Regions from separate parts of the Methylobacterium sp. D53M genome, predicted to be linked through region 3. Evidence: predicted binding sites of a transcription regulator. Region 3 holds the regulator's gene; each other region holds the start of a gene.
The links. Region 3 encodes LexA, which represses DNA repair genes until DNA is damaged. Its sites were predicted from a motif close to TGTTCNNNNTGTGTTCNG; they were not measured.

Region 1 (10,261 bases), 200 kb from region 3:
TTGAAGCCGAGAGGCATACCCTGCCACATCGGCTCTGTGGTCGACAGCCGCAGAGCGTCGCCATCTTGGGAGGGGACCGGCAGTCGTGCATGATCGCGACGTAAGATGCGCCGTCATGGCCTATCTGGACCGGCTGCATGCCGGCGACGCGGATACGCGCGTCGTTCAAGAGATGGGCATCTGGTCCGGATCCGTGCGCGTCGACATCGCGGTCATCAACGGCGAGCTGCACGGCTTCGAGCTGAAGAGCGAGCGCGATACGCTGGAGCGTCTTCCGGCGCAGGCCGCCCTCTACAATCAGGTGTTCGACCGCGTGACGCTGGTGGTCGCCGAGAAGCATGCCGCCAAGGCGTCCGGCATCATCCCCGATTGGTGGGGGGTGTCGTTGGCCTGCGGACGCGCTGGCGCGCCGGTTGATCTAGCCCCGTCTCGCGACGCCCTTCGCAACCCGACGCCAGATCCGGTGCAGATCGCTCGGTTGCTGTGGCGGGCCGAGGCTGTCGAGGTGCTGGAACGTCACGCCCTCATCAAGGGCTTCCGTAGCAAGCCGGTCGACACGCTGGCCCATCGGCTGGCCCGCGAGCTCCCCCTATGCGTACTGCGCGACGAAGTGCGGGCCAGTCTCAAGGCCCGCCCGGGTTGGCTAGGGCAGGTGGTGGCAGGTGACCGATGCGTGCCGATTGAAGCCCAGCCCCACCCAGGTCTCGCGGTTGCCCGACCTGCCGACACCGGCCATTGCGGCGATCTGCTGGATGCGAGCGTCGGCCCAACACCCTGGGACCTGTCCGAACCCCGGGTGTCCAGCGAAGCCCTGGGCGTGCCCGTGATACTGGGCGGTCATGGGCTGTCCGTTCGGCCCATTGGTTGCGACGCCCCTTCGGATGATCCATTCGGCTGGTAGCGCGTAACGTGGAGAGACCGTAGCGCGCGCCATCGCGGCAGGCGGCGGCTCGAACAAACTACGGTGCGAGATGCCGTGGTCGCCGAAGTGAAGGTTCGGGATTACCGGCGCGACCGCTTGCCAGAGCTGCCAGCATCGACGTGGGACGAGGTTCGGCCCCGGTACAAGGCCGCCGACATCCTGTGGCGCGGATGAAGACACCAGGGTCATCGAACGCCATCCGGCCGGTTGCGCGATAAGTGGTTGAAGGGCCGTGATCGCGACCTGAGCAATGAGCGGCGGATCGAAATCCGACACATGGTTCGCGTCGATCAAAAGGTCGGTGTCCGCGATCGAACCGCCTTGCTGCGTGAGCCACGCAGCCGCGTTCGGCAGGTTCGCGAGACTGCTCCTCAGCACGAGGCCGGGCGCGTACCGATTCAGCACGGCTCCGACGCCGGTGTGGTACGGACCGGTGGCCCCAACGTCGAGCACGGGCAGGACAGGCACGCCCGCGAGCCCGATGGATTGTAGGAGCGTGGCGAAGGCTTGGGACGATCCATCCGCCGCGGATCGGGCAGCCCCGTCCAAGGCAACAGGCAGCCCCGGCCACGCCGCGGCTAAGTCGGTTGCGAACGTCGCCGACGTGCTCGACATGATCTGGAATAGGGGGAAGATCCTGGGCTTTACACCCGGATCCAAATTCCTGAGAGCTTCGACCTCTCCCGATTTAGCCCTAAGGCTTGGGACGTACTGATAGTTTCTACCCGTTTGGCCGAGATGAGTCGTGACGCCCACAGAACGCTTCCTCCTGATTCGAAATGCAGGATAGCGCAACCTTAGGGTGACACACGAGATTCGTGGTAGCCCGTATGCAGCGTCGTCGCGGCGCTATACCAGTTAAGGCATACTGAACGGTGGCATCCTATCGCCTCCGTGATGAGCATCATCGACCTCCCGCCCACCGTCGCCTCCTGGCGCGACCAGATCGAGCGCCTATCCGAGCACGCCTCGCCGTGCCGATACCTGACCCCGACGCGATGGGCGGCGATGCGCGCGAACGCGCTGGCTTTCCTCGACCAGCACGGCGCCGAAGCGCACCGGCTCGGCTGGACCGCGGAGCAGCTGTTCGGCGTCCACCCGGAGCACGGATTCCTGCGCGTCGAGTATGCCGGCGCGCTGATGGTCAACGACAGCAAGGTCGTGGGCGTCGAGTCCGACCGGATCGTGTTCGACCGCTTCTCCGGTTACCGGACGAAGCCCGGGCAGACCTGGGGGCCGCCGGTCTGGGAGTTCGCGGCGCGGGGAGTGGGGCGGTAGGGCTATTCTACTTCGGCGAGTTCCTCGCCGTCCTTCACACCCAGCGCAGCCTTCTCCGCGAGCAGCGTCGCTAATGCGGACCGGATGCGATCGCCCTGCTCTGCGTATGGCAGCTCGGCTGCGTCGAGCAGCGCGCCGCGATACCGCGTCTGGATCGCCGCGAGCTGCGTTGGTAGGCCGACCCTGCGGGGCGCCTTCTCGGCGACCTTCGCCTTGACCGATTTCTTCTTGGCGGGCGTTTTTCCAGGCATGCCGAGCCAAGCTGGATGCAGGCTGACGGTTCCTCTCTCCTGAGCTCGGGATCGGAGCCAATCGCTCGTTCTACCCGCCCTGCAGACTATCCGCGAAGTCGTCGGGGATCTCGCCCCACTGGCCGAGGATCGTGACGCCCTCCAGCTCGCCGGTCTCGTCGTCGGCCACCACCTTCAGTGCCGCCTCGCCCGGCATCCGCTTCGCGAGGTTCTCTGCCTTCTTGAGCGCGCCGCTCTCGGTCTGCGCAGGCTCCTGCCGGGCGGGCCGCAGCCGCTTCCGGTGCAGCTCGAAGGGCTGCACCACGAACGCCGTCTTCATCGCCATCGTCGTCTCCCGCCCGCTCCGACCCGCCAAACGCTCACCGCCGACCGCGCGAGGCGCTTAACATTCCGCCACGACTGACCTTTTCGACCCGAGTTCACATTCGTCCACCGGCCGGAAAGAAACATTCCGCGCGCAGATTGAACCCGGCCCGCGCATCAGCTTTGTTCCGTATTCGTTCTAACACGGCGGAGCCCCGGGTGCACCTCAACCGGATCGACGAACTGCTGATCCACAGCCCTGAAGCCGTCCGCGTCCCACTGATTGGGCAAGCCCTGTGCGCCGGCTTCCCGTCACCGGCCGACGACTTCCTCGAGGGCGCGCTCGAGTTGCCCCGCTGGCTCGTGCCGAACCCACCCGCCACCTTCCTGTGGCGGATCAGTGGCTCGTCCATGGAGGGGGCCGGCATCTACGACCGCGACCTCGCCTGCGTCGATCGCAGCCTCAAGGCGGGCCACGGCAGTATCGTCGTCGCGGCGATCGACGGCCAGATGAGCTGCAAGCGCCTCGTGATCGACGGCAACGTCGCCCGCCTCGCCTTCTGCAACCCGGACCTTCCGGCGTTTGCGGTCGACGAGTTCGGCGAGGGGGCGATCTGGGGCGTGGTGCGCTTCTCGATCCGCTGGCACGTCGCCCGCGGGCAGCTGTCGTGAGCACGCCGGAGGCCCGGCTGCGCGACCGGATCGGCGGCGGCCGCGCCGTGGCGCTGATCGACGGCAACAGCTTCTACTGCTCCTGCGAGCGCGTGTTCGACCCGAAACTCGCCGCCGTGCCGGTAATCGTGCTCTCGAACAACGACGGCTGCGCCATCGCCCGCACCAGCGAAGCCAAGGCGCTCGGCATCAAGATGGGCGACCCGTACTTCAAGATCCGCGAGATGTGTCGGGTCCAGGGGGTGCGGGTGTTCTCGTCGAACTACACCCTCTACGGCGACATGAGCGGCCGCACCAACGCGGTCTACCGGCAGTTCAGCCCGCAGGTGGAGATTTACTCCATCGACGAAAGCTTCCTGAACCTGTCGGACGTGGCGCCGGCCTTGCGGGTCGAGCTCGCGCGGGACCTGCGCGCGACGGTGCGAGCCTGGACCGGGATTCCGACTTGCGTCGGTATCGGCCCGACCAAGACGCTGGCCAAACTCGCCAACCACATCGCCAAGACCGTGCCGGCGCTGGACGGCGTGTGCGACCTGACGGACCCGGCGGCCTACGCGCACTGGCTGTGCCGGATCGATGTCGCCGAGGTCTGGGGCATCGGCCGGGCCTCGCTCGCCAAGCTCCAGGCGATGGGCGTGGAGAGCGTGGCGGACCTGCGCGACCTCGACCCGCGGCCGGTGCGCAAGGGCCTGACCGTGGTCGGCGAGCGGATCATCTACGAGCTGCGCGGCGCGGCCTGCCTGCCGCTGGAGATGGTGCCGGCGCGGCGGAAGGGCTGCGCGGTCACGCGCTCGTTCTCGAGCCGGATCACCGAGCGGGCTGTGCTGGAGGAAGCGGTCGCCGCGCACGCGACGCGGCTTGGGGAGAAGCTGCGGCGCGAGGGGCTGGGCACCAACCACGTCACGATCTTCTACCACACGAGCGAGCATGACCGGGGCGAGCCGATGCGCTCGGTCTCGACCACCGTGCAGCTGCCGGAGCACAGCTCGGACACGCTGGCGCTGATCAAGGCGGCACGGCACGGGGTGGCGCGGACATGGCGCGAGCCGGGCGGGCGGCCGTGGCGGTACAGCAAGGCCGGGATCGTCACGAACGACCTCGTGCCGCTGTCGCACAGCCCGCGGGCGCTGATCGGCGCGCTGGACCGCGAGCGATCCGGCCCGTTGATGGCGGCGATGGATGCGTGCAACGCGCGCTGGGGCCGCGGCGCCGTGGTGCCGGCGCGGGCGGGGCCTGTGAGCCGGCGCGATTGGAACACGAAGTTCGAGATGCGCACGCCGCGCTACACGACACAGGTGAGTGAGCTGCCGGTCGCCTACGCCTGAGGGGATATATCGCCGGCTGTCCGCCACCGGGTGACGTTCCGGCGCAACTCGCTGACCGCAAGGCCGTCAGCCTCCAGGCGCACCAGTGCGCCGGCGGCGCGCATGGCGCGCTCCCGGCCGGGGATTCCGGCGCGCTCGGCGAGTTCGGTGGCGGTCGATGGCTCGGACGTCAGCGCCGCCAAGACGCGACGGCGAATGTCGTGACGAGGCCGGGCGCCTCGAGGCGATGGGGCTTTCGGCATCTCGCTACGCGAGCGCGATCAGCATCCAGGCGCGCGCCTTCGCCAGCAGGTCAGCGTCCCCGGCCGATGGATCCGACGCAATGACCCAGACGATGATCTCACGCGCGTCTTCGCCGCTCATCCCGATTCCCCGCGTGAATCCGCTCAAATGCTCAAAGAGGCGTTCTGCGATCGCTTCCCTGTCCGGATTGGTGTTGTCGTTCATCCCTTCACCGGGTGGGCCAGCAGGATCGCGGTCCGGACCATGTTGCGCTTCCAGGCCGCCTTGTCGGTGGTCAGCGCCTCGTTCGCTCGAGTGTTAGTGCGGATCGTCTCGATAAGGTCGAGGGTCCAGCCCTTCGCGAGCGGGTAGGCTTCGGTCGCCAGATCTGCGAGCACCGCGTCGACCGCTGCGTCTATCTCCTGATCGGTGACCTCAGCGGCCTTCCGCAGTTCCGAGACGGTCGGGAGTTCCTTAGCCATTCGGGACTGTGCCGGCTTTTGTGCAGCGGAAATACACCTTCTGTTCCGGTGTGTCCGTTATGTCCCGGTGCCGAAGGTGCTGTTTTGGTTGGGAAATTTGGCTGGGGCGCCAGGATTCGAACCTGGGAATGGCGGTACCAAAAACCGCTGCCTTACCACTTGGCGACGCCCCAAGGTGAGCGGAGGCTGTCTAGACGCCGCGCCCGCCCCTGGCAAGCGGCGGATCGCGGCCGTCCGGCCCCTGCCCGAAGCGGCTCAGCGGCGCTCGGGTGTGCCGTCGATCCGGCGGGGCAGGCCCAGCGGGTTGGCGGCCTGGAGCGCCGCCGGCAGCAGGGCGTCGGGGACGTCCTGGTAGCTCACCGGCCGCAGGAACCGGTCGATCGCGAGGCTGCCCACCGAGGTCGTGCGCCCGTCCGAGGTCGCCGGGTAGGGCCCGCCATGCACCATGGCATGCGCCACCTCGACGCCGGTCCCGAACCCGTCCACCAGGATCCGGCCGACGCGGCGCTCCAAGAGCGGCAGCAGGTCCCGGACGGCGGCGTGATCCTCCGGCGCGAGGTGCAGCGAGGCCGTGAGCTGGCCTTCCAGACGCTCCAGAACCGCCCGCATCGCGGCGAAGTCCGCGCAGCGCACCACGAGCCCCGAGGCGCCGAACATCTCCTCCTGCAGCTCGGGATCCGCCAGGAACACGTCCGAGTCCGCGGCGAACAGGGTCGCCCGGCCCTGGGTCGCCCCGCCCTCCGCGCCCTCGGCGATGCGGGTGACGGCGGCGTGGCCGGCCACCCGCGCCACGGCCTCGCGGTACGCGCGCTGGATGCCGGGCGTCAGCATGGTCGCGGCCGGGCTCTCGCGCAGGGCCGCGCCGGCCGCCTCGAGGAAGGCGTCGAGACCCGGACCCGGCAGCGCCAGGATCAGGCCGGGATTGGTGCAGAACTGCCCGGCGCCGAGCGTCAGCGAGGCCGCGAAGGCCTTGCCGATCGCGGCGCCCCGCGCGGCGAGCGCGCCGGGGAACAGCAGCACCGGGTTGATGCTGCTCATCTCGGCGTAGACCGGGATCGGCGACGGGCGCCCGGCCGCGATCGCCATCAGGGCGGTGCCGCCCCGGCGCGAGCCCGTGAAGCCGACGGCCGCGATCCGGGGATCGGCCACCAGCCCCTGCCCGATCGACTGGCCGGCATCGAACAGCAGCGAGAAGGTCCCCTCCGGCAGGCCGCAGGACGCAACCGCCTTCTGGACGGCGCGGCCGACGAGCTCCGAGGTGCCGGGATGGGCGGGATGCGCCTTGACCACCACCGGGCAGCCCGCCGCCAGGGCCGAGGCGGTGTCGCCGCCCGCCACCGAGAAGGCCAGCGGGAAGTTCGAGGCGCCGAACACCGCCACCGGGCCGACGGCGATCCGGCGCAGGCGCAGGTCCGGACGGGGCAGCGGCTTGCGGTCCGGAAGGGCCGGGTCGATCCGCGCCTCGACGTAGCTGCCCTCGCGGACGACGCCGGCGAACAGGCGCAGCTGGCCGACCGTCCGGGCGCGCTCGCCCTCGATCCGCGGCCGGGGCAGCCCCGTCTCGGCCATGCAGCGAGTGACGAGGTCGTCCCCGATCTCCAGGATGTTCGCGGCGATCGCTTCCAGGAAGCCGGCCCGCGCCTCCGGGTCGGTCTCGCGGAAGGTGTCGAAGGCGGCCTCGGCGAGCGCGCAGGCCCGGTCGAGGTCGCTCCGGCTCGCGCCCGGGAAATCCGGCTCCAGGGCCTGTCCGGTGGCCGCCTCGACGGCCCGGAAGGCCGCCTCGGTGCCGCGCCGCGCCTCGGCGCCGATCAGGTTCTCGCCGCGCAGGGTCATGAGCTGCTCCTCTCGGTGGGGGTGCGGGCGGGCCGCACCGGGACGGCGCGCGCGGGCGGTCAGCCCCGCTGCGCCGCCAGGGCCTTCTCGCGGATGGCCGCGAGGGTCATGGTCGGGGTGAGCGCCTCGGGATCGACGAGGCAGTGGATCATGGCCGGCAGCCCGGAGGCGATGCCGCGCTCGAAGGCGGGGGCGAACTCCTCGGTGCGCTCCACCCGTTCGCCGTGGCCGCCGAAGGCGCGGGCCAGCGCCGCGAAGTCGGGGTTGCGCAGCTCGGTCGCCGAGACGCGGCCGGGATACTCGCGCTCCTGGTGCATCCGGATCGTGCCGTACATGCCGTTGTCGAGCACCACCACCACGACGGCGATCCCGTACTGAACCGCGGTCGCGAATTCCTGCACGGTCATCATCACGTCGCCGTCGCCGGCGAGCGCCACGACGATCCGCTCCGGGCGGCTGCGCTTCGCCATCACGGCGGCGGGCAGGCCGTAGCCCATGGAGCCGGAGGTCGGCGCGAGCTGCGTGCCGAAGGCGCGGAACCGGTAATAGCGGTGGACCCAGGTGGCGAAGTTGCCGGCGCCGTTGCAGATCACCGCGTCCGGCGGCAGCCGCTCGCGCAGCCACGCGATCGCCGCGCCGTACTGGAACGCGCCGGGCTTCGGCTCCGGCGTCTCGGACCACGCGCGGTAGGCGGCATGGGCCTCGGCGGCGCGGCCGGTGCCGGTGGCCTCGAACTCCGGCAGGACCGTGCAGAAGGTCTCGGGTGCCGCCTCGATCGCCAGCGCCGGCTGGTAGACCCGGCCGAGCTCCGCCGCGTCGGCGTGGACGTGGACCAGCGGCAGGCCGGGATCGGGGATGCCGAGCAGGCCGTAGGACTGCGCCGGCATCTCGGAGAGGCGCCCGCCCACCATCAGCAGCAGGTCGGCCTCCCGGATCCGGGCGAGCAGCGCCGGGTTCGGCCCGATCCCGAGCTCGCCCGCGAAGTTCGGGTGGTCGGCGGGGAAGAGCTGCGCTCGCCGGAACGAGACCGCCACCGGCAGGTCGTGGCGCTCGGCCCAGGCGGCCAGGGCGGCGACGGCGCCTTCCGTCCAGCGGGAGCCGCCGAGCACCACCACCGGCCGCCGCGCCTCCGCCAGCATGGCCCGCAGGCGCGCGACGTCGTCCCCCGACGGGGCCGGCGCGGCCGGGACGACGCGCGGCGCGTCCGGCACGGCCGCGACGTCGTCGAGCATGTCCTCCGGCAGGGCGACCACGACGGGGCCCGGGCGGCCCTGCAGCGCGACCCGGAAGGCCCGGGCGAGGATCTCCGGGATGCGCGCGGCGTCGTCGATCTCCACCGCCCACTTGGCGACGCCGCCGAACATCTGGCGGTAGTCGACCTCCTGGAAGGCCTCGCGGTCGCGCATGCGCCGGGCGATCTGGCCGACGAACAGGATCATCGGCGTCGAATCCTGGCGGGCGATGTGCACGCCGGCGGAAGCGTTGGTGGCGCCGGGGCCCCGGGTCACGAAGCAGATGCCAGGGCGGCCCGTGAGCTTGCCGGCGGCCTCGGCCATGATCGCCGCGCCGCCCTCCTGCCGGCAGACCAGCACGTCGATGCCGCTGTCGCGCAGGGCGTCGAGCACCGCGAGATAGCTCTCGCCGGGGACGCAGGTCACGCGCGCGACGCCCTGCGCGCGGAGCTGGTCGACGAGCACCTGCGCGCCGGTGCGTGGGGGCAATCCGCTCAAGCCGTTCCTCCCTGGCGCTCGGGCCGCGTCCGGGGCATGGCGCCGGGATCGGCCGTGGATCCGCCCGCCGCTGAGATGCGTCTGATATCCCAGTCTCAGGATAGGGGCGGGTTCGGGGCGGTCAACCTGTCAGACCAGGGGGCGCCGGTCGAGGGCCCGGCGGGTCATCCGGTCGAGAAAGTCGAACAGCGTCCCGATCCCGGCAAGGGCCGCCCCCGCGTCGCGCGCCGCGATGCCCGACACGATCGCCGCGTGGATCGCCGCGCAGTCCGGGAAGCTCGCGGTCGGCTCGTAGGTGTACCAGAACCGTCGCGACTGCGCGTGCAGCGCCGCCATGGTGCCGGCGAGCGTCGGGTTGTAGGCGGCGCCGACCAGCCCCTCGTGCAGGGCGCGCTTGTGCCGGAAATACGCTTCCCGGTCGCGGGCCTCGGCGGTGCGGCGCAGCCCGCCGACGCGATCCAGCAGCCGCGCCATGTCGTCCTCGGTGCCCCGCGCGATGGCGCAGCGGGCCACGGTCTCGTCGAGGGGCCGCCGCACCTCCAGCAGCTCGAGGTGCCTGATGATGTCGACCTGGGTGACGAGGACGCCGCGGCGCGGGTGGACCTCCACGAACCCGATCGTCTTCAGCCGTGCCAGGGCCTCGCGGACCGGGGTCCGGCCGAGGCCCAGCTCCGCGCCGAGTTCGCCCTCGGAGACCATCGCGCCCGGCGCGAGGCGGCGGCTGATGATCATCTGCTCGATGGCGTCGTAGGCGGTCTCGGCGAGCGAGCGCGGCCTGCGCGCCTCCGCCGCCGAGGCGCTGCCGCCCGCAAAGTCCAATTCGGCCAAGGGCTTCCCCGTCGATCTCCGCTCGGGTCGGTCGCGACCCGCGCCGGTTGACAATGGCGCGGCGCCCCGTGTTACTCAAGAGCTGGGATATCAGTCTGCGCCCAGCGCGGACGGGAGCCAAGGCCGGCGCAAGCGACGCGTGATTGTCACCGTCCGCGGGTGCCGAGACCGAGGCCCGGGGAGGAGAAGCGGATGTCCGGGTTGTCCCCTGAGACGCGCGCCAAGCTGAAGACCGTCAGCACGGCCACGCTGATGACCGCCCTCTACAAGCGCGGCTTCCGCAACCAGATGATCCAGGGCGTGCTGCCCCTGAAGGCCGGCGGCCCGACGATGGTCGGCGAGGCCTACACCCTGCGCTACATCCCGGCCCGGGAGGACCTGAACCCGATCACGGTGTTCCGCGACCGCGCGCACC
Region 2 (10,261 bases), on a different contig from region 3:
CGGCGTCGGCCTCCGCGGCATCTCACCAGTAGCGGACGGGCCGGATCCGCGGCGCGCCTCTCTTCCGGCCGCGGCCGGTCACGGGCGCGGGCCTCCGCCTCGCGGTGCGCGCCGGCGCGGATCCCGCGAGGTCCCTGTCGCGGCTCTCACGCGAACCTCGCGGACGCGCCCGTCATGGAGCGACAGGAGACGTCGGTCCTGGCAGGGTGGGATCCGATCGTGGCCCCGGGCCGAAGCGGAGCGTGCACCGACTGGTGCGCGCATGAGGATGTTGTCGATGCGGGGCGCGGCGCTGATTTTCGGGACACTTCTCGTGATCGCGACCTTCGTGTGGTTCATGTACTTCGTCCCCCTGGGATGTGCGATGAACACGACCGGGTGCCGGGAGACCTTCTCGGTCTGGAGCGGCGGCGGCCTGGTCCATTTCTGGGCGCCGCTCCTTGTCGCGAGCGCGGCGATCCTCTTCGGATTGTCCGGCTCCAAGTAGATCAGCGGTATTCGCGCATTGCGAGGCAGGGCCGCCGACGCTCCGGTCGTCGACGGATCTGGTCAGCGGCGACGAGAGGGTCGTCGATGAACGTCTAGACGGCTGTGCAGCCGTTCCGGTGATCTTGCCCCTCGGTCACGGGTCAGCTTGCCGGCTGGACCGGGCCGTGCGAGGTGTCGCCCGCGACGATGCCTGACGTGAGTTGATCCGCCGATCGCATGAGCCTCGCCGTCGACCCGACCCGCGCCCGGACCCTGATGACCGCCGATCTGCACCGCGGCTATCGCGGCCGGGAGGGCGACCGACGGGCCGCGCGGGATGCCGGTCGATACCAGTCTCGGCGTCGGATCAGCCCCGCGACCCGGCGAAAACGCGACTGGGCCGCCCATTGCAACATCGTGCCGGCGCCTGCCGGAGGAACCGCGTCCCGCGAGGCGGGACCGTTCGCCAAGACAGGGGATGTCCGGGAATGATCATCTGGTCCGGCTGGGGAATGCTGACGGCGCTGATCGCGGCGGCGGGCCTGATCGGCAGCGTGCTGCTCGATCCGGCGCTCGCCCGCCTGGGCGTCCCGACGCCCACGGGCGTCATCCTGGTGTGGGTGGTGGCGGCCGGCTTCAACTGGTGGCTCGGCACCCGGCTGAACGGCCGGCCGGGCCGCGAACTGCTCGACCCGCGCACGGGACAGACGGTGATCCTGCACCCGCGCCACACCCTGTTCTGGATCCCGATGCAGTACTACTCCGTGCTCATGGTTCTGCTCGGTCTGCTCGCCGTGATCGGTGCGATGCACGCCGGCTCGCCGGGCTGGCCTGTCTGATGGGCGCGCGTCGCGCCGCGGGTGCGCGGCCGCGACCTCTCCGAGGCCTCTCTGGCGCTCGACGCCGCGGCGCAGGGATGAAGCCCGTGGCAGCTCTAGGGGCAGTCCGGAGCGTCCGGTATCGCGTCGAAGGCCTGCGGTCCCGGCTGTGCTCGGGGGCGGACGACGACGCGGACCGTGACCCGACAGTCACCCGCCCGGACGCGGTAGCGCTCCCCGTCGACGCGCTCGACTGCATCGATCGGACGCGATCCCAGCACCCGCGCGGCCGCCTCCGCGACGGCCTGGACTTCACGCACGCGTTGCCAGGACGGCGGCAGGGCGGCCTGGGAAGTCGTCGGAAGCAGCGCGAGCCCCGTCGCGCTTAGCCAGCGCCGCGCGGCCATCATGCCCGGGCCTCCCGGGTCGTGGCGGGAGCCGACACCGGCGCCGGGACAGCAGCCCGGATCGGCCGGACCGCGAAGAGCCGAAGGCGTCGGCGCGTGGGCGTCTCTCCGTTCATGCGGCGGGGACGAACCTCAGCGGACCGCAAAGACGGAGGCCGGCGCCCCGTAGCGCCGGTCCCAGCCTTCCCACGCGACGTCGGTCGGTCCCACGGCGAAGTCGACGACCCGCCAGCCGTTTCCGTCCTGGCGCAGCAGCGCGGCGTAGTCGTTCGAGTCCAGATCGTCCGCGGCGCGAGGGAGGGGGCGGCCATCGGGCCGCTGCATCCGCGCGAAGAGGAAGGCCCAGGGGCCGACTTGGTTCAGGGCGTGCACGACGAACTGCACCGGCTGTCCCCGCCCGGCCTCCGCAGGGCCCCGGGCGACATCGAGCAGGGCGCGCCGCGCCGCGCCCTGCGGGGTCTCCGTCCCGGCCTGTGCGGGCTGTCGCGTGCCGTCGCCGCAGGGCTGCCAGGTTCTCTGGGCGCCGGTGTCGGCCGGGCGTCCGTAGCACCAGCCCGCGGCTGCGAGCCGGCGATCGAGGCCGTCGCGCCGCTCGCAGGCCGCCTGCGTGCGCGGATCGTCGCCGGAGCCGCCGCGGCAGAGGCCGTTGGCCGTGGTCCAGTCCCGGAGAAGCGCCGCCACCGGCTCGGCGCGCGTCGCCGTCGGCGCCGCGATCATCAGGGCGCAGAGCGCGCCGACGCGCCGTGTTCGCCGGGTCCGGTCTCTCCGGCTTTCGCAGGGCGCGCGGCCATCACCGGGGAGGCCGCCATCGGCCCGCGCGACGGCGTGGCGGGCCGGAGCAGCGGATCCGCGCGTCTCCGCACCGGCGTCACCCGACCGCGCGCCAGTGCCCGGACCACCGATGGACCTTCCGTGTCCCCCTGTCATGCCCTGAAATCCCTGCCTGCGCCGGTCTCACGTCAGCCTTGAGCAGACCAGACCGAGTTCCGCGCGCGTCCCGCGCGGGACGATCGGCACGATCGTCGCGCTCATGTTGGGCACGCGGCGAGACCTGTCGAGGGGATCGGCGCCGCCGCGGGTCGGAGCGGGTGCGCCTCCGCGGCGCTGCACGGCCGGGTGGCGATCCCACCGCCGGCACCGCCGAGACGGGAGCGTCCCGCCGCGAACAGCCGCGCTCGTCTCCGGCAACCCGCTGCGCCGGGCGCTGTTGGGTCTTCGGGAGTGGTTTCCATATGGCGCGTCGCATCCTGATCACCGGCGCCAGCATCGCCGGCAATACGGTGGCCTGGTGGCTCGGCCGCAGCGGCTTCGACGTGACCGTCGTCGAGCGCGCGCCCGCCTTTCGGGACGGCGGGCAGAACGTCGATGTGCGCGGCGTCGGTCGCACGGTGCTGCGCCGGATGGGTCTGGAACGGGCCGCCCTCGCCAGCGGCACCGGCGAGGAGGGGACGGCCTGGATCGACGGCCGGGGACGGGTCGCCGCGCGGTTCGACGTCGCCGGGGCCGAGGGTGATGGGCCGACCGCCGAGATGGAGATCCTGCGCGGCGACTTGGCGCGCCTTCTCTACGAGCCGGCCCGGGAGCGGGCCCACTATCGCTTCGGCGACCTTGTGGCCCGCCTCGCGGAGGACGGGGACGCGGTCGCCGTCACCTTCGCGGGCGGCGAGACGGAACGCTACGACGCGGTGGTCGTGGCGGAAGGTGTCGGCTCATCGACCCGCGAGCTCGTCTTTCCCGGAGAGAACGCGCCGCGCTGGATGGGTCTGACCATCGCGTACTTCACGATTCCCAGAATCCCCGACGACGACCGGATGTGGCGCTGGTTCAACGCCACGGGCGGCCGCAGCATCTCGCTGCGGCCGGACCGGCACGGCACGACGCGCGCGATGCTGACGCTCCGTCAGCCGCCCGGCGGCGAGCAGGACTGGGATATCGCTCGCCAGAAGGCGTTCCTGCGGGCGCGGTTCGCCGGTGCCGGGTGGCAGGCCGGGCGCGTCGTGGCGGGCCTGGACGCGACGGACGATTTCTACCTCGACGTCCTGCGCCAGGTGAGGATGAAGCGCTGGTCGTCCGGCCGCGTCGTGCTCACAGGCGACGCGGCCTGGTGCGCGACGCCCCTCGCGGGCATCGGCACGACGCTGGCCGTCACCGGCGCCTGCGTGCTGGCCGGTGAGCTGGCGCGCACCGACACGGTCGCGGCGGCTTTCGCGGCTTACGAGCGGGTCATGCGCCCGTATGTCGAGAGGGCGCAGGGTGTCCCGAAGCTCGCGCCGAAGCTCATGAACCCGCGCACGCGGATCGGCATCCGTCTCCTTCACGCGGCCCTGAACGTCGCGAGCAGGCCCGCCGTTCGCCGCGTCACCGCGAAGCTGTTCGATGGGCGCTCCGAGGAGCCCGATGTCTCCGCTTACGTCGGTCGATCGGCCTGAATCGGCTCCTCGGCACACACGCTCCGGCCGGTTCCACATCGAGCGCTCGGATCGCCACGGCTCGGTTCACTGCGGGGTCTGACCTTGGCTCAGGAACGACGGCGTCCGTTGTCGGGGCCGCCTCTCCCGACAAGACCGGCTGTGCCGGCGGGGGAAAGTCCTCCCTAGAATTGTGAGATCAATGTCTGTTGTTTCATGAATCGGATCCCTGTCGGGTCTCGACGCGCGCGAGCATGTCGAGGGCATCACCGATCGCGGCGAACTCCGCGGTGTTGTCGAAGATGCACCACGCGCGTCGGCCGAGGGCCTTGTGCGCTCCGAGGCGCTCGGCCATCCGGGACAGGACGCGCGGTTCGTACGCCGAGTAGTACATGCGCGGCGAGCCGTGGAGCCGATAGTAGACGAGGTCCGGCCAGCCACCGGGCATGCCGGCGTTCCGGACCGGCGCGGGGTCGGCCGCGACACGGGCGATCGCGAGGCCGACGAGCAGGCGGTCGACATCTTCTGTGAACCACGTGGCGTGGCGCGGCTCGCAGACGATGTCGCCCGGGAAGCGCCGCCGGAATCCCGATAGGAAGGTCGCCGCGGACGGGCTGTCGAAGGCCAGACTCGGTGGGAGCTGGAGCAGCAGCGGCCCGAGTTTTGTCCCGAGGCCCGTGACCTCCCCGAGGAAGCGCGCGAGGGGCTCATCCACGCCGATGAGGCGCCGCTCGTGCGTGATCGATCGCGGCACCTTCACGGCGAAGCGGAACCCGTCCGGCACCGCCGCAGCCCATCTCGCGTAGGTCGTCGCCCGATGGGGCCGATAGAAGGCGGTGTTGATCTCGACCGCGGAAAAGCGCTGTCCGTACCGCTCCAGATGGCTGCCCGCCTCTGGGAACTGCGGCGCGTAGGCCTTGGGCAGGCTCCAGCCCGCGGTTCCGACGGCGATGGCGTCTGATGGATGCATGGAATACCGCTCGGGGCCGAAGCCATGCCGGCCCGACCGGCGATCGGTAGACCGGGATCTGCGCGCATGCGAGCGCTCGACGAGGTGTTCGACCGTCTCCCGCAATCCGCGTTCCGGCGACGCTTCCGGCTGGCGATCGCCGATCGGGTCTACCTGCGAGAGAAGGGGCTCCCGACGGTCTTGGACCACGCGCGGGACTTCGTGCGGCGACGCCTCGCGTCTGCCGAGCCGAGGAACGACGGCAAGCAGACGCCCTTTCGCGGTCATCCCGTCTTCACGGCGCAGCACGCGACGGCAACCTGCTGCCGCGGTTGCCTGGCCAAGTGGCACGCGATCCCCGCCGGCCGGGCATTGACCGCCGTCGAGCAGGCCCACGTGGTCGCCGCGATCGCGCGCTGGCTGCGCTCCGAGGACCCCGAGGCCGCCTGAGGCGCGCGCCAGGCGGGCGGCCGGCGCCGCCGAGACGGGGCAAAGTCGGCGTCGCGGACGAACGCCGCGATCCGGTCACTCCCGCCGGGGCGCTTCAGGCCCGGCGGCGTGCCGCTGCCGGTCGCGGCGTCCGGGCCACACGGCCCCGCCGCTTCTCCCGCTCCGCGGGCCGCTTGGCCTTCGCCCCTCCGGAACTCGCCTCGTCCCTTCCCTGCCGCGGCTGCGCGGCGTGTGCGTCGAGGAAGCGCCGGCACGCGTCGAAGTCCGTCTCCGCGTCCGGCGGGCACGGGATGCCGCGCTGCTGGGCGAGGCTGCGCGCGTAGCCGACCATCGCCGCGCTCGGGCTCCGCTGGCCGTCTGCGCGGCCGGCGTCGTCCTCCTGCCCGGCACGCGGCCCGGCATGGGTGTCGAGGAACGCCCGGCAGACGCTGATGCTGCTCCTGCAGCCACGCGGCAGCGTCACGCCCTTCCGCTCGGATAGGCTCACGGCGAACGCCACCATGGCCGGCGTCGGCGGCCGCTGGTCGCCCTGACCGGCCGGGATCAGGCTCGGATCGAGGCTGACGGTCGGCGCCTGCGCGATCGCTGCGATCAGGTCGTCGAGGCGGGCGCGGGTGCGCTGGCGGAAGGCGGTCGCGCGCGCGACCGCCTCGGCGCGCGTCACCGCCCGGCCGATCTCGGCGAGCTCCGCCTCGAACATGGCGCGCCCGACCGGATCTCCGTAGGCCGGGAACACGCTGCGCACCGCGCGGACGAAGGTCAGGCCGACTTCGGTGACCTCGATGGCCGGATCCTTGCCGGTAGACAGCGTGATGTAGCGGCTCTTCAGGAGCTTGGGCAGGATCGTGTCGCGCGTCGCGGCCGTGCCCAGACCCTTCGGCTCGTTCGGGTTGGCGGGGTTTTCCAGGGCGCGCTTGGCGGCCGGATCGTCCACTTGGTCGATCAGCCGGCCCATCACCACCGGCAATTCGCCTCGGGTGATCCGCCGCGGCGGCTCGGTCTTCGCGGTGGCGATCTCCGCCGTCGCGGCGGAGGCGCCCTCGCCGTCGGTCACGAGCGGCAGGCGGGTGGCGGTGGCTTCCGCCTCGCGCTTGGTCTTGCCGGGCACGGCATCCGTTTCGAGCTCGGCCTCGCTGCCGTAGAGCGCGCGCCAACCCGGGGCGCGCACGACGCTGCCGGAGACGGCGAACCGCCTCACGCCCAGCGGTGTCGCGACATCCGCCGTGACGCTCGTGCGCGCGTCGACCCCGTCGGGCAGGTGCGCGGCGAGATAGGCCTTCGCCACGAGTTCCCACAAGCGGAACTGATCGGTGCTGAGACGGCCGCGCTCGGGCGCCTTGCGCAGGGGCACGATGGCGTGGTGCTCGCCCGGATCCGCGACGTAGTGGCCCTTCAGGCCGCGACGGATCAGCGGCGCAGCGTCGCGCGGAACGACTGTGCTCAGGTCGGTCAGGACGGTCGTGACGGCCGCGATGATCGCGGCGGGATCGCCGGCCTGGCCCTCGGGCAGGTGCTCCGACTCCGTGCGCGGGTAGCTGAGGTACCCCTGATCGTAGAGGTCCTGAGCGATGCCGGCCGTGTGCTGCGGGTCCCAGCCGAACCGCTTGGCGCAGCGTCGCGCCAGGGTGTCCTTCGAGAACAGCCGGGGCGGCGCGCGCCGGACATCCCTGTGCGCGACCGCCAGAGGGCCCGACCACGTCGCCGCGGCGGACCGGATCGTCTCAGCGACCGCCGCATCGAGGATCCGCTCCTTCGGGGCGTGCCAGAGGGTGATCTCCGCGCCTGCATGGGTCCTAAGGTGCAGCGCGACCTTGAAGAAGTCCTGCGGCACGAAGGACCGGATCCGCTCCTCCAGGTCCGCCAGGATGGCGAGGGTCGGCGTCTGGACGCCGCCGAAGCGCCAGGGCTCCCGGAAGGCGGGCGGGCGCAGGCGCAGCGAGATCGCCCGCGTGCCGTTCAGGCCGAGATGATAGTCCTCGTACTGCCGGCAGAGCGCCTCGAGATAGGCGGCGTAGTCGCGCTCGCCCGAGGCGGGATCCTTGGCCATGGCCGCGAAGGCGCGTCGGATCGAGACCTCGTCGAGCGCGCCGAGCTTGAGCCGGTCGACCCGGCCGTTCCAGCCGAGATGCTCGAGCACTTCCCACGCGATCATCGAGCCCTCGCGACCCGGATCCGTGGCGATGATCACGCGGTCCACGCCGCTCAGCGCTTGCCGGATCGCGGCGATCTTCGGTGCGTGCGACTGCCCGGACCGGTTCGTGCCGTAGCCGACCGGGATCGTGGGAAGGACGATCGGGAGGAGGTCGAAGCGCCAGGGCTTCCACTCGGGCCGGATGCTGCCCGGCTCCTCGGCCGACAGCAGATGTCCCTCGGCGGCCACGCAGACCGTGCTCGGCGAGCGGAAGAAGCGCTGCAACTGGCGCATCGCCGAGGGCTTCTCGAAGAAGAACAGCGTGCGACCGGAGCTCGGAGATGACATGTCGCTGACCGCTCGGGCTGTCGCCGCGCCTGACCCAGGGTTCACATTTTGTTCCAGGCGGGCTCGGGATGCAACTGGCGCCGCGAGACGGGAAGCCGTGGGGAAGCCGGCGGCGTGTCGCCCTCCCCAGGCACACCGGCCGGCGCCGCGATGCTGGAGCGGCGCTTGTACCTGTGCTCCGGGCTCGCCCGCGGCGGCGACCCGGAATGCCTCCGTGGCCGGATTCCCGCCTGTGGCTGGCGCGTCGCCGTCGACCCGCGCACCGTCCTCCGAAGGCTCCGGGCACGCGCTCGCGTTCTACGGGTTGGCCGCCCCCTGTGCCTGCCGAGACCGGCGCGCCTTCAGCGGGCACGGCACCGAGGCCCGGTCGCTGGCCTAGCCGGCCGCGTGCGCCGAGCCGGGCTTGTTGCCGTGAATGAGGTCCCGACCCGCGTAGATGCCGCCCACGACCTGCAGATCGAGACGCTCCGCATCGCGGCGCCGGACCTCCGCCAGGATCGCGCTGGCCGCTTCCGGTTCGGCTCCGGTCGTCAGGAGCGCCTGCTCGCCGAGGAGCAGAGCCGACTCGACCGTCTCGCGGATCTGGTAGGCCACGCCCGCCTGGATCAGCTCGACCGCGTGTTCGCGATCCCGGGCGCGCGCCAGCACGGGCACCAGGGGGAACTCCGCCTTGGCGATCTCCGCGACGCGTCTGGCCATCGCGGTGTCGTCGACGCAGATCAGGATCGCCCGCGCCGTCGCGGCGCCGGCCGCGTGCAGAATGTCGAGGCGGGTGCCGTCACCGTAATAGACCTTGAAGCCGAATCCCTCGGCGAGACGGATGTTGCTCGGGTTCGTGTCGATGATCGAGACCGAGCAGCCCTGCGCGATGAGCGGCTGACTGGCGATCTGGCCGAAGCGGCCGAACCCGACGATCAGGGCGCTGCCCACGAGGTCCTCGGGCGCCTCGACGCCGTCGATGGACGGGACGGCCTTGGGACCGAGACGATCGAAGGCGACGACCATCAGCGGCGTGATCGCCATCGACAGGATGATGGTGGCTGTCAGGACGGCGTTGGTCGTGCCGTCGATGATACCCGCGCTCGCGGCGGCCGCGTACAGCACGAAGGCGAACTCGCCGCCCTGCGCCATCAGGGCGGCGCGTTCCAGCGACTCGGCGTGCGAGGCGCGCAGCACCCGGGCCACGCCGGAGATGAGCAGGCCCTTCACGGTCATGTAGGCGGCGACGCCCGCCAGGATCAGGCCGGCATTCGCGGCGATCACCGTCAGGTCGAGGGACATCCCGACCCCGAGGAAGAACAGGCCGAGCAGGATGCCGCGGAACGGCTCGACATCGGCCTCCAGCTGGTGGCGGAAGCTCGACTCCGAGAGCAGGACGCCGGCCAGGAAGGCGCCCATCGCCATCGAGAGGCCGCCGAGCTGCATCGCGAGGGCCGAGCCGAGCACGACGAGGAGGGCCGCGGCCGTCATGACTTCGCGCGCCTTGGCGGCGGCGAGGAGGCGGAACAGCGGGTTGAGCAGCCAGCGCCCCGCGGCGACGAGCGCGCAGACCGAGAGCAGGGCGATGGCGACCGTGACCGCGCGCTCCGTCGCGCTCGCGGCGCTCCCGCCCGGCGCCAGAAGCGCGACGGCGGCGAGGAGCGGCACGATGGCGAGATCCTCCAGCAGCAGGATCGCCACGATGCGCTGACCCTTCGGCGTCGAGAGCGCGCCGCGCTCCTCCAGGAGCTGCATGACGATCGCGGTCGAGGTCAGCACGAAGCCGGTCCCGGCCACGAAGGCGACGGTGATCGAGAAGCCGAGGGCGAGTCCGACCAGGGTGAGGGCGGCGATGCAGGCGCCCACCTGGGCGAGGCCGAGCCCGAAGATCGCGCGGCGCATGCCCCACAGCCGGGACGGCTCCATCTCTAGCCCGATGATGAAGAGGAACATCACGACGCCGAGCTCCGCCACGTGGAGGATGGCGTGAGCGTCCGTGAACAGGCCGAGCCCGAAGGGCCCGATCGCCAGTCCTGCCAGGAGATAGCCGAGGACCGATCCGAGGCCGAGCCGCTTGAACAGCGGGACGGCGATGACGCCGGCCGCCAGGAGGGAGACGACCTGAACGAGTTCGCTCGCGGCACCGGATGCTTCGACAGCCATGGCGGGGTCCTTCCGTGGGTGCACTGGCGCCCCGCGGCCCGTGCAGGGCCCCGACGTCGCGCCGACGGATCCATCTTGAGCGAAGCAAGCGCAATCAGAAATGGAAACTATCGAAACGGATCGTTTCCATGAGCGCTCAT
Region 3 (10,261 bases):
CGGTCGCGCCAGCGGCCGTCGTAGCGCGGGGCGCGCCCCTCCGCGCGGGCGGTCTCGCGCATCTGCGTGAGCTCCTCGGCGGTGGCGTAGCAGTGATAGGCGCGGCCCGCGGCCAGCAGCTCCTCGGCGACCGCGCGATGGCGCTCGGCGCGGGCGAACTGGAAGACCACGTCGCCGTCCCAGTCGAGGCCGAGCCAGGAGAGGCCGTCGAGGATCGCGTCGATCGCCCCCTTGGTGGAGCGCTCGCGGTCGGTGTCCTCGATGCGCAGCAGCATCTTGCCGCCGGTGTGGCGGGCGTAGAGCCAGTTGAACAAGGCCGTGCGGGCCCCGCCGATATGCAGGTAACCCGTGGGCGAGGGGGCGAAGCGCGTGACGACGGCTGAGGACATCGGTCCGGTATGTTCCGGGGCTGGTCGCGGACGGGGCGCGACGGACGGCGAAGGGGCGGCGGAGCGGCGAGGGGCTCGACAGGGCGCCCGTAGCACGAAGAACCCGCTGTAGCACGGGCCGGCGGATGCGTTAAGAATCGCCCGCAGAATCGCCCGGCCCCGACGACAGGTCGCGCGGAGCGGGGCGGCGGCGATGCGGCGGATCGGCGCGAGGCGGGCGGACGGCGCGGTCGCGCTGATCGGCCCGCGCGCCCGAGCCCTTCCCGCCGCCCTCTTGGCCGCCCTCCTGGCCGCCCTCCCGGCGCTCCGCGACTGGGTCGTCGCCGGCCTCGCCCGCGAGGCCGAGCAGCGCCGGCTGTTCCCCTGGCTGGCGGTGGCCTTCGGCGGCGGGATCCTGGTCTACTTCGCGGCGGCCGACGGCGCGCCGAGCCTCGCCGCCCCCCTGATCGCGGCCGGCCTCGCGCTGGCGCCGGTCCCCGTCCTCGGCGCGCGGCCGGCGGCCCTGGCGGCGGCGCTCGCGGTGGCGGCCGCGTTCCTCGGCTTCGCGGCGGCGACCTGGCGGGTCTCGCAGGTCGCCGCACCGATCCTCACCCGCACCACGATCGGCCCGCTCGTCGGAACGGTCGAGGCCCTGGACGAGCGCGAGGTCGGCGCCCGGCTGGTGATCCGGGTGGAGAGCTTCGCCGGCCTCGCGCCGGAGGCGCGGCCCGCCCGGGTCCGGGTCTCGTTCCGGAAGACGCCGATTCCGCGTCCCGGGGACGGCGTCGCCGCCACGGCCCGGCTGCTGCCGCCCCCGGAGGCGGCCCGGCCCGGCGGCTACGACTTCGCCCGGGACGCCTATTTCCAGGGGATCGGCGCGGTGGGCTCGCTGATCGGCACCGTCACCGTCCGGGAACCGTCCGGGCCGCCGCCGCTGGGCCTGCGGCTCGCCGCTGCGCTCGACGCGGCGCGCAACGGGCTCACGCGCCGGATCGCAGAGGCCGCCGGCGGCCAGGCGGGCGCGGTGGCGGCGGCCCTGGTGACGGGCAAGCGCGGCCTCATCGGGCCGGCCACCAACGACGCGCTCCGCGCCGCCGGCATCTACCACGTGGTGTCGATCTCGGGCCTCCACATGGTGCTGGCCGCCGGCGTGGTGTTCTGGCTGGTGCGGGCGCTCCTCGCCGCGGTGCCGCTCTGCGCGCTCCTCTGGCCGATCAAGAAGATCGCGGCCGGCTTCGCCATGGTCGGCGTCACCGCCTACTGCGCCTTCTCGGGCTGGGACATCGCGGCCGAGCGCTCGCTGATCATGACCCTGATCATGCTGGGCGCGATCCTGGTGGACCGGCCGGCCCTGTCGATGCGCAACCTCGCCCTCGCGGCGCTGATCGCGCTCGCCCGGGAGCCGGAGGGCCTGCTCGGCCCGAGCTTCCAGATGTCCTTCGGCGCCGTGGCCGGGCTGATCGCCTGCGCGCGGCTGATCGACGGGCGGCTGCTCGTGCGCCCGGGGGCCGGGCGGATCGGGCGGCTCGTCGGGACCGGCCTGTCGGCGATCACCGGGACCCTGGCCACGACCCTGGTGGCGCAGGTCGCGACGGCCCCCTTCGCCACCTACCACTTCCAGACGGTCCAGCCCTTCGGCCTCGTCGGCAACGCCCTGACCCTGCCGCTCGTCTCCCTGGCGGTGATGCCCGCCGCGGTGATCGGCTGCCTCGCCTATCCCTTCGCCCTCGACCGGCCGGTCTGGTGGCTGATGGGGCAGGCGGTGGCCGGGATGCTGGCGATCTCGGACTGGATCGCCGGGTTCGAACGGGCGGTCCTGGTGCTGCCGGCCTTCGGCGCCGGGGCGCTCGCCCTGCTGACCGCCGGCCTGCTGCTGGGGACGCTGCCGGCCTCGCGCCTGCGCTGGCTCGCCGTGCCGCCGGTCCTGCTCGGGCTCGTCCTCGCGGCCCGGCCCGACCACTACGACCTCTACGTCGACCGGCAGGGCGCGGGGGCCGCGGTGCGGGGCCCGGACGGGCGGCTTGCGGCCCTCGGCAGACCCTCGGGCTTCGTCCTCGAGCAGTGGCTGAAGGCGGACGGCGACGGGCGGCGGCCCGCGGCGCTGATCGTCCGGTCGGGCAGCGGGCGCTGCGACCGGCTCGGCTGCACCGCCCGGCTGCCGGACGGGCGGGCGGTCGCCCTGGTCCGGGACCGGCGGGCCTTCCCGGAGGATTGCGCCCGCGCCGCGGTGCTGATCACGGGCCTCGCGGCGCCGCCCACCTGCACGGGGCCGCTGGTGATCGACCGGCGCGTCCTCGCCGCCCGCGGGGCCGTGGCCCTCCGGACCGACGGCGACGGCTTCGCCGCGCGCTACGCCCGGGACGACGGCCGCGCCGTGCCCTGGCGGCCGGCCGCCGGGCGCGGGCCGGGACCGCCGCGGCCGGTCACCGCGGAGCCGGGCGACCGCCCCGCGGAGGACGGGGTCGCCGCGACGCCGGAGGCCGACGCCGCGCCGGGCGGAGACCTCGCCCCCGACGACGCGCCGGCCGAGCCGCTTCAGTAGCGGCGGACGAGGCTCACGAGGCGGCCCTGGATCCGGACCCGGTCGGGCCCGAGCACGCGGGTCTCGTAGGCCGGGTTGGCGGCCTCGAGGGCGATCGACGAGCCGCGGCGGCGCAGGCGCTTGAGCGTCGCCTCCTCGTCGTCGATCAGCGCCACGATGATGTCGCCGGTATTGGCCGTCTCCTGCTTGCGGATGACCACGAGGTCGCCGTCCAGGATGCCCGCCTCGACCATCGAGTCGCCGCGCACCTCGAGGGCGTAGTGCTCGCCGCCGGCCACGAAGTCCGGCGACAGGGTGATGGCGTGGCTCTGGTTCTGGATCGCCGAGACGGGCGTACCGGCCGCGATCCGGCCCATGACCGGGATCGAGATGGCGCGGCCGGACTCGTCGATCATCCGCGTGCTCGCCGGGGCCGGCGGCTGCTTGGACTTACCGCCCTCGACCACGCTCGGCGTGAAGCGGCGCGGCTCGGCGGGGGCCTGAGTCGCCGGAGCGGCCTGGGTCAGGCTCTCGGGGATCCGGATCACCTCGATGGCGCGCGCCCGATTCGGGAGGCGCCGGAGGAAGCCGCGCTCCTCGAGCGCCGTGATCAGCCGGTGGATGCCGGATTTCGACTTGAGATCGAGGGCATCCTTCATCTCGTCGAACGACGGCGGGACACCGCATTCCTGCATCCGGCTCTGGATGAATCGCAGGAGGTCCAGCTGCTTGCGCGTGAGCATCGACGGGGGACTCGCGGCTTGGCGGACCGCCACGTGACGGTCTCCGAAACAAATCACGAACAGGTTAAACGTTCCGCAAGTGTTCCGCAAGAGCGGCACCGCTCGGCCCGGCGCTCCGCGGCGCGCCCGCGGGAGAAGGTCGAGAAACGCATTGACGGCGCAAGCGGAGCCGTTTCAATGCATCGCGGCGCCCCGCCGGGAAGGCGGCGGATCCGGGGCGCGGGCTGGGACCCTCTTGGAATGACGAGGATGCGACGACCCGCAGCTCTGCTGCCCCTCGGCCTCGCCGCCCTCGGCCTCGCCGGCTGCACCACCGGCTTCTCCTACATCTCGCGGAACTACGTGGCGCTCACTCCCCAGGTCGTCACGATCGGCTGCAAGGAGCCCTACGAGGTCTACGACAACCGGCAGCTGCGCCGGATGCTGATCGTGTCCAACGCCCTGCGCGAGTATACCGGCTGCAACCTGAGCGAGGTCCGGATCGATCCGGAGCCGGGCGCCACCCGGGTGAAGCGCTTCCGCACCGCCGCCCGGGCCTATCTCGACGAGACCGTGCGCGAGGATTGCCGGATCACCGGCGAGACCGTGTTCGATCCGCTGAAGACCGAGTTCGCCTACGCCTGCGACGCGCCGATCGAGAAGCGCGGCACCGTGGTCCCCCGCCTGCCGGGCCGCAATCCGGGCCTCGGCGTGCGCTGACCGGCCGGCGGCGCGTCCTCAGGCGCCCGGCTTCGGGAAAGTCCGCTCCGCGGCGTCGCCGGCGGCGGCCAGCAGGGCGCGGGCGAAGGCCCGGGCCTCCGTCCGGTCGAGCACGATCGCGGCGGTGACCGGCGCACCGCCGAGGTCGGCGAGGGCGAGTTCCAGGCGCACCCCGTCGGGCACGGCGCTCGCCTGAAGGCTCCAGCCGGAGCCCCGGTCCGTGCTCTCCGCCATCGTGTTCCTCCCGCATGCCCGGCACGGCGCCGCGCGCCCACCGGAACGGCCAGGCCCGGGACCGCTCCCGGAGCCGCGCTCCGGTCTTCCCTGCCTCGCCTGTCCGCGTTCCTCAAGGCCACAGGCCGCGCAGGGGTGGAGATGCGCGCCGTCGCGGATGCCGGCGGCCGCATCGCGGCGGCACGGGGCGGCACGGGGCGGCACGGGGCTGCGCCCGCGCCGCGGCGCGGGCGAGGGCAGGGGCGGCCGGGATGGGGGCCGGCTTCGGGGCGATTGACGCGAGGCCGCCGATGATGTCTCCCGCGGGCTCCGATCAGGTGGAGTTCGAACATGCAAGAGATCTGGTTCCGCACGGGCGAGGCCACGGTGCTGGCGGCCGAGGGCCAGTACACCGACGCCATGCCGGAGGTGCTGATCGGCTCGGTGCGCGGCCCGGTCGGTCAGGCCTTCGCGTCGATGATGGGGCAGGTCCAGGGCCACACGCGGATGTTCGTGGTGCGCGACCTCAACCAGCTCGTGCGCCCGGCCACGATGATGACCACCAAGGTCACGATCCACACGGCCGAGTATGCCGAGCTCCTCGGCGGCGTGGTCCAGGCCGCCACCGGCGACGCGATCGTGGACTGCATCATCGAGGGCATCCTGCCGAAGGACGGGCTCGACGAGCTGTGCATGATCATCATGATCTGGCTCGATCAGCGATGCGCCGAGGACGACAACCTCGACCAGAAGGACCTCTACCGGACCAACTACGAGGCCACGAAACTCGCCATCGCCCGCGCCCTCAAGGGCGAGCCGACGGTCGACGAGCTGATCGCCAACCGGAAGACCGTGAAGCACTACGCGCTCGACGGCGTGATCGAGTACTGAGCGGGCCCAGGCCACGCATCCTGCCGGCTCAGGTCCGCCTCAGCCCGGCGGGATGCGCCCCACCGAGCAGAGGGTCCGCATCGCGCTGCTGCCCGGGTCGGTGTAGCAGGAGGCCGACCAGCCGTTCTGCTGGATGAACGACTTGCGCCGCTCCGCCAGCGCGGTCCGGTAGGCGCTGGCGATGATCGGCTCGACGGTCGCGGCCGGTTGGCCGACGAGGATCTCGGAGGCCACCGACAGGTCGCGGAAGAAGGTCGCCGAGGGGCTCGGCTCGGCGGAGGTCGCCTGCACGATCGGCTCGGCCCGGCAGGTCACGTCGAACTTGATCGGGCCGGCCACGCGGATGTCGATGCTGGGGCCGGCGCGCTTGCCGACCCGGCCGCCGATCGCGTCGGCGATCTGGCGGGTGAGGTCGTCGCAGCTGTCGGCCCGGGCGGCCTCCGCCAGGAGGGGCAGGGCCGCGCAGGCGGCGAGGAGGAGGCGCGGGACGGCGAAGCTCGACATCGCCGCACTCTACGCGCGGCGCGGGGCCTGTCGAGGGGCTGGTCGAGGGCCGCTCGAAGGGCCGGCCTCAGTGGAAATCCCGGCTGGGGAACACGCGCCGGTCCGGGGGCACGCCGAAATCCGTGTTCTCGGGCGGCAGCTTCATGCCGGCCTCGCGCAGATCGCGCAGGGCAGCGGTGAGGTCGCGAAACCCCTCCGCCACGAGGTGGACCACCCCGTCCGCCCGCTGGATCCGGCCGCGCACGGCGAGGAACCGCGCCTGCATGGCGATCCGGCGGTTCGCCTCGAATACGGTCTTCCAGACGATCACGTTGGCGATACCGGTCTCGTCCTCCAGCGTCAGGAAGACCACGCCCTTGGCGGTGCCGGGCCGCTGGCGGATCAGCACGAGCCCCGCCACCGTGACCCGCGCCCCCTGGGGCAGCGACGGATCGAGATGGGCCCGGGCCGGGATCGCGCCGATCCGGGCGAGCCGCCCCCGGAAGAACGCGACCGGGTGCCCCTGGAGCGACAGGCCGGTGGCGGCGTAATCCTCGGCCACGGCCTCGGACGGGGCCAGGGGCTGAAGGTCCACCGTCGGCTCGTGCCGGAACAGGCCGTCATCGGCGTGCCACGCGAAGAGCGGCAGGGGTGCGTCGAGGAGATGGGCGCGGCGCTCGCTCGCATCGGCCTTGGCGGCCTTGCGGGATGACGTCCCCTCCAGGGTGCGGACCATCCACAGGGCGGCGCGCCGGTCGAGGCCGAGCGAGCGGAACGCGTCCGCCTCCGCCAGCCGCTCCAGGGTGTTGCGGGGCAGGGCGAGGGACGCCTGCAGGCCCTCGATGCTGGCGTAGCCGTTGGCCCGCAGCCGCACGAGCCGGCGCATCGCGGCCTCGGGCAGGCCGCGCACGACGCGCAGACCGATCCGCACGGCGTGCAGCGCCGGATCCCCGGCCGGCTCCAGGGTGCAGTCCCAGTCGCTGGCGTTGACGCAGACGCCCCGCACCTCGACCCCGTGGGCCCGGGCGTCGCGCACCAGCTGGGCCGGCTGGTAGAAGCCCATCGGCTGGGCGTTGAGGATCGCGGCCAGGAAGACGTCGGGGTGCCGGCACTTCATCCAGGCCGAGGCGTAGACGAGGAGCGCGAAGCTCGCCGCGTGGCTCTCCGGGAAGCCGTAGGTCGAGAAGCCGCGGATCTGCGCGAAGCAGCGCTCGGCGAAGTCCTGCGGGTAGCCCCGGCGGGTCATGCCGCCCACGAACTTCTCCGCGAAGCCGCCGATCGACCCGACGTGGCGGAAGGTCGCCATCGCCCGGCGCAGCCCGTCGGCCTCGGCCGGGGTGAAGCCCGCCGCCGTGATGGCGATCTGCATGGCGTGCTCCTGGAAGAGCGGCACCCCGTAGGTCTTCTGCAGGACCTCCTTCAGTTCGTCCGCCGGGCCGTGATCCGGATGCGGGGCCGGGTACTCGACCGGGTCGATCCCGGAGCGCCGCCGCAGGTAGGGATGGACCATGTCGCCCTGGATCGGGCCGGGGCGCACGATCGCGACCTGCACCACGAGGTCGTAGAACTCCCTCGGCTTCAGGCGCGGCAGCATCGACATCTGCGCCCGGCTCTCGACCTGGAACACGCCGACGGAATCGGCCTTCGTCAGCATCGCGTAGGTCGCGGGATCGTCCTGCGGCAGGTCGGCCAGCGTCTCGTAGAAGGTGCCGTGATCCTTCTCCAGGAAATCGAGGCCGCGCTTGAGGCAGGTCAGCATGCCGAGCGCCAGCACGTCGACCTTCATCAGGCCGATCGCGTCGATGTCGTCCTTGTCCCACTCGATGAAGGTGCGGTCCGCCATGGCGCCGTTGCCCACCGGCACGGTCTCGTCGAGGCGGCCGCGGGTCAGCACGAAGCCGCCGACATGCTGCGACAGGTGGCGGGGGAAGCCGATCAGCTGGTGGGCGAGGTCGAGCGCCTGCCGGATCGCCGGGTTCTCCGGGTCGAGCCCGGCCTCGCGCACGTGCTGGTCCGGCATGCCGGTGCCCCAGGAGCCCCAGACCGTGTCGGCGATCGCCGCGGTCACGTCCTCGGTCAGGCCCAGGACCTTGCCGACCTCGCGGATCGCCATGCGGGGCCGGTAGTGGATCACCGTGGCGCAGAGGGCGGCCCGCTCCCGGCCGTAGCGGGCGTAGAGGTGCTGGATCACCTCCTCGCGGCGCTCGTGCTCGAAGTCGACGTCGATGTCGGGGGGCTCGCCGCGGTTCTCCGAGATGAAGCGGGCGAAGAGCAGCCGGTGCTTCGACGGGTCCACCGCGGTGATGCCGAGGCAGAAGCACACGGCGGAATTGGCCGCCGAGCCGCGGCCCTGGCACAGGATGCCCCGGCCGCGGGCGAACTCGACCACGTCGAACAGGGTCAGGAAGTAGCGGGCGTATTTCATCTTGGCGATGAGCCGCAGCTCCTCGCGCAGCGTCGCCGCGACGCCGTCCGGGACCTCGCCGCCGTAGCGCCAGCGCGCCCGTTCCCAGGTCTTCTCCTCCAGGTATTCCTGCGGCGTGCGCCCGGGGGGCACGGGCTCGTCCGGGTACTCGTAGTGCAGCTGCGACAGGCTGAACTCGCAGGCCTGCGCGATCTCGACGGTGCGGGCGAGCGCCTCCGGGTGGTCGGCGAACAGCCGCGCCATCTCGGCGGCGGGCTTCAGGTGGCGCTCGGCATTGGCCTCCAGCCGGTAGCCGGCGTCCTCGATCCGGCAGCCTTGGCGGATGCAGGTGACCACGTCCTGCAGCGGGCGTCGCTCGGGATGGTGGTAGAGCGCGTCCGAGACCGCGACCATCGGGGCGCCGGAGGCCGCGCCCAGCTCGGCGAGCAGCCCGAGGCGCCGCCGCTCGTCGCCGCGGCGCGTGTGGCTCGCCCCCAGGAAGGTCCGGCCCGGGGCGGCGGCGGCCAGCGCCTCCAGCCGCGCCCGGAACCCCTCCGGCAGGCGCCGGGCCGGCGGCATCGCGATGAACATCTGCCCCTCGGCGGCCTCCACCATCTCGGCGAAGGAGAAGCGGCACGCGCCCTTGCGGACGCGCCGGTTGCCCAGGGTGAGCAGCCGGCAGAGGCGCCCCCAGGCGCCCCGGTCCATCGGGTAGGTGACGGCCTCGAACCCCTCCTCGGTGACGAGGCGCACCCCCGGCAGGATCCGGATCGGTGTGCCTTCCTGGTCGAGCGCCAGCGCCGCCGCGTGCGCCCGGACCACGCCGGCCACGGTGTTGCGGTCGGCGATGCCGATGGCCGCGAGGCCGTAGGACGCCGCCTGCACGACGAAGTCCTGCGGATGGGAGGCGCCGTGCAGGAAGGAGAAGTTCGTGGTGACGGCGAGCTCGGCGTAGGCGGGGCCGCTCACGCGAAGAGCCCGTGGACGTACCACGCGGCCGGGCGATCGGGGGCGTGCGGGCCGTCGCGGTAGAGCCAGAGCCGGTGCCCGGCCTCGCACTCGATGCGGTAGTAATCGCGATCCGCGCCGGGCGCGCGCCACCATTCGGCGGCGATCCGCTCCGGCCCCTCGGCATGGGCGACCCGGTGGATCCGGGCGCGCCAGCGGAAGCGCCGGGGCGGCCCTTCCGGGACGGTCGAGAGCACGTCGAGGGCGGCCTCGCCGCGGGGGAAGATCACCAGGGGGCGGGGCGGGAGGTGGTCGGACCAGGGGGACGCGCCGGTGCGCGCCTCCTCTTCCGCCGCTGGGCCGGAAGGCTCAGCCATCACGGTTGAACGCCGACGCTGAAGGAGCGCACCCGCCCCCCGCTCCCGTTCGGGAGCGGGGGGCGGGAGAGGCGCCCGTGGCCGGCCGACGCCTCGATCGGTCGACGGTCCGTGCCCCATTCCGGCAACCCAGACCCGGTCCCGGTCGGCCCGCTCCGGCAGGTGGCTCGCCCGCGGCTCGAGCCGCAGGAGCGCCCGCCCGAGGCGCTGCGCCAGGGCGTCGGCCAGGAACCCGATCCCGTCGCCCGGGGCCGCCGCGCCGAGATCCGTCTGGCGGGCCCGCATGGGGCCGGTCACCGTCACGGCGAGCGCCACCGTCTCGAAGCCGAAGCCGGCGTCGAGGGCGGGGCCCAGCCGGTCGAGGCGCAGGGCGACGAGGGCCGCGACCCGCTCAGGATCGCGCTCGGGGCGGGACAGGCCGAGATCGATCACCCGCAGGGCGCCGTCGACCCGGTGCAGGCCGAGGCGCAGGGCGCAGGCGCCGAGCCCGTCCCGCTCCAGCCGCGGCGCGGTCTCCGCCATCAGGTCCCGGGCGGTCCGGACGATGTCCGACTGCCGCCCGATCGGGTCGAGGAAGCCGCGGGCGGCGGCGTAGGCGGCCGCCGCCGTCAGGG

Region 1: ACLBYG_RS07735 (LexA family protein) is a predicted target of LexA. The motif match lies at 2,939-2,956, and genes of this name have one in related genera.
Region 2: ACLBYG_RS17320 (type IA DNA topoisomerase) is a predicted target of LexA. The motif match lies at 8,018-8,035, and genes of this name have one in related genera.

Annotation. Positions count from the first base shown of each region.
Region 1 covers NZ_JBKFAL010000003.1:71,769-82,029, reverse strand. The annotation lists partial or broken gene ACLBYG_RS07760 (sce7726 family protein) at 86-622, shown strand; gene ACLBYG_RS07755 (beta family protein) at 644-1,678, opposite strand; gene ACLBYG_RS07750 (hypothetical protein) at 1,820-2,200, shown strand; gene ACLBYG_RS07745 (hypothetical protein) at 2,203-2,451, opposite strand; gene ACLBYG_RS07740 (hypothetical protein) at 2,522-2,776, opposite strand; gene ACLBYG_RS07735 (LexA family protein) at 2,974-3,426, shown strand; gene ACLBYG_RS07730 (Y-family DNA polymerase) at 3,423-4,751, shown strand; gene ACLBYG_RS07725 (hypothetical protein) at 4,998-5,198, opposite strand; gene ACLBYG_RS07720 (hypothetical protein) at 5,195-5,455, opposite strand; tRNA gene ACLBYG_RS07715 (tRNA-Gln) at 5,554-5,628, opposite strand; gene ACLBYG_RS07710 (aldehyde dehydrogenase (NADP(+))) at 5,711-7,288, opposite strand; gene ACLBYG_RS07705 (thiamine pyrophosphate-binding protein) at 7,348-9,018, opposite strand; gene ACLBYG_RS07700 (GntR family transcriptional regulator) at 9,148-9,846, opposite strand; gene ACLBYG_RS07695 (ribonuclease activity regulator RraA) at 10,039-10,261, shown strand, end outside.
Region 2 covers NZ_JBKFAL010000012.1:520-10,780, reverse strand. The annotation lists gene ACLBYG_RS17355 (hypothetical protein) at 263-487, shown strand; gene ACLBYG_RS17350 (hypothetical protein) at 957-1,307, shown strand; gene ACLBYG_RS17345 (hypothetical protein) at 1,403-1,696, opposite strand; gene ACLBYG_RS17340 (hypothetical protein) at 1,826-2,410, opposite strand; gene ACLBYG_RS17335 (FAD-dependent monooxygenase) at 2,926-4,122, shown strand; gene ACLBYG_RS17330 (DUF72 domain-containing protein) at 4,316-5,071, opposite strand; gene ACLBYG_RS17325 (DUF4186 domain-containing protein) at 5,138-5,500, shown strand; gene ACLBYG_RS17320 (type IA DNA topoisomerase) at 5,595-7,979, opposite strand; gene ACLBYG_RS17315 (monovalent cation:proton antiporter-2 (CPA2) family protein) at 8,355-10,121, opposite strand.
Region 3 covers NZ_JBKFAL010000003.1:274,751-285,011, forward strand. The annotation lists gene gltX (glutamate--tRNA ligase) at 1-389, opposite strand, end outside; gene ACLBYG_RS08745 (ComEC/Rec2 family competence protein) at 583-2,910, shown strand; gene lexA (transcriptional repressor LexA) at 2,904-3,632, opposite strand; gene ACLBYG_RS08755 (hypothetical protein) at 3,882-4,331, shown strand; gene ACLBYG_RS08760 (hypothetical protein) at 4,350-4,565, opposite strand; gene fae (formaldehyde-activating enzyme) at 4,896-5,435, shown strand; gene ACLBYG_RS08770 (hypothetical protein) at 5,475-5,939, opposite strand; gene ACLBYG_RS08775 (error-prone DNA polymerase) at 6,007-9,291, opposite strand; gene ACLBYG_RS08780 (Y-family DNA polymerase) at 9,288-10,261, opposite strand, start outside.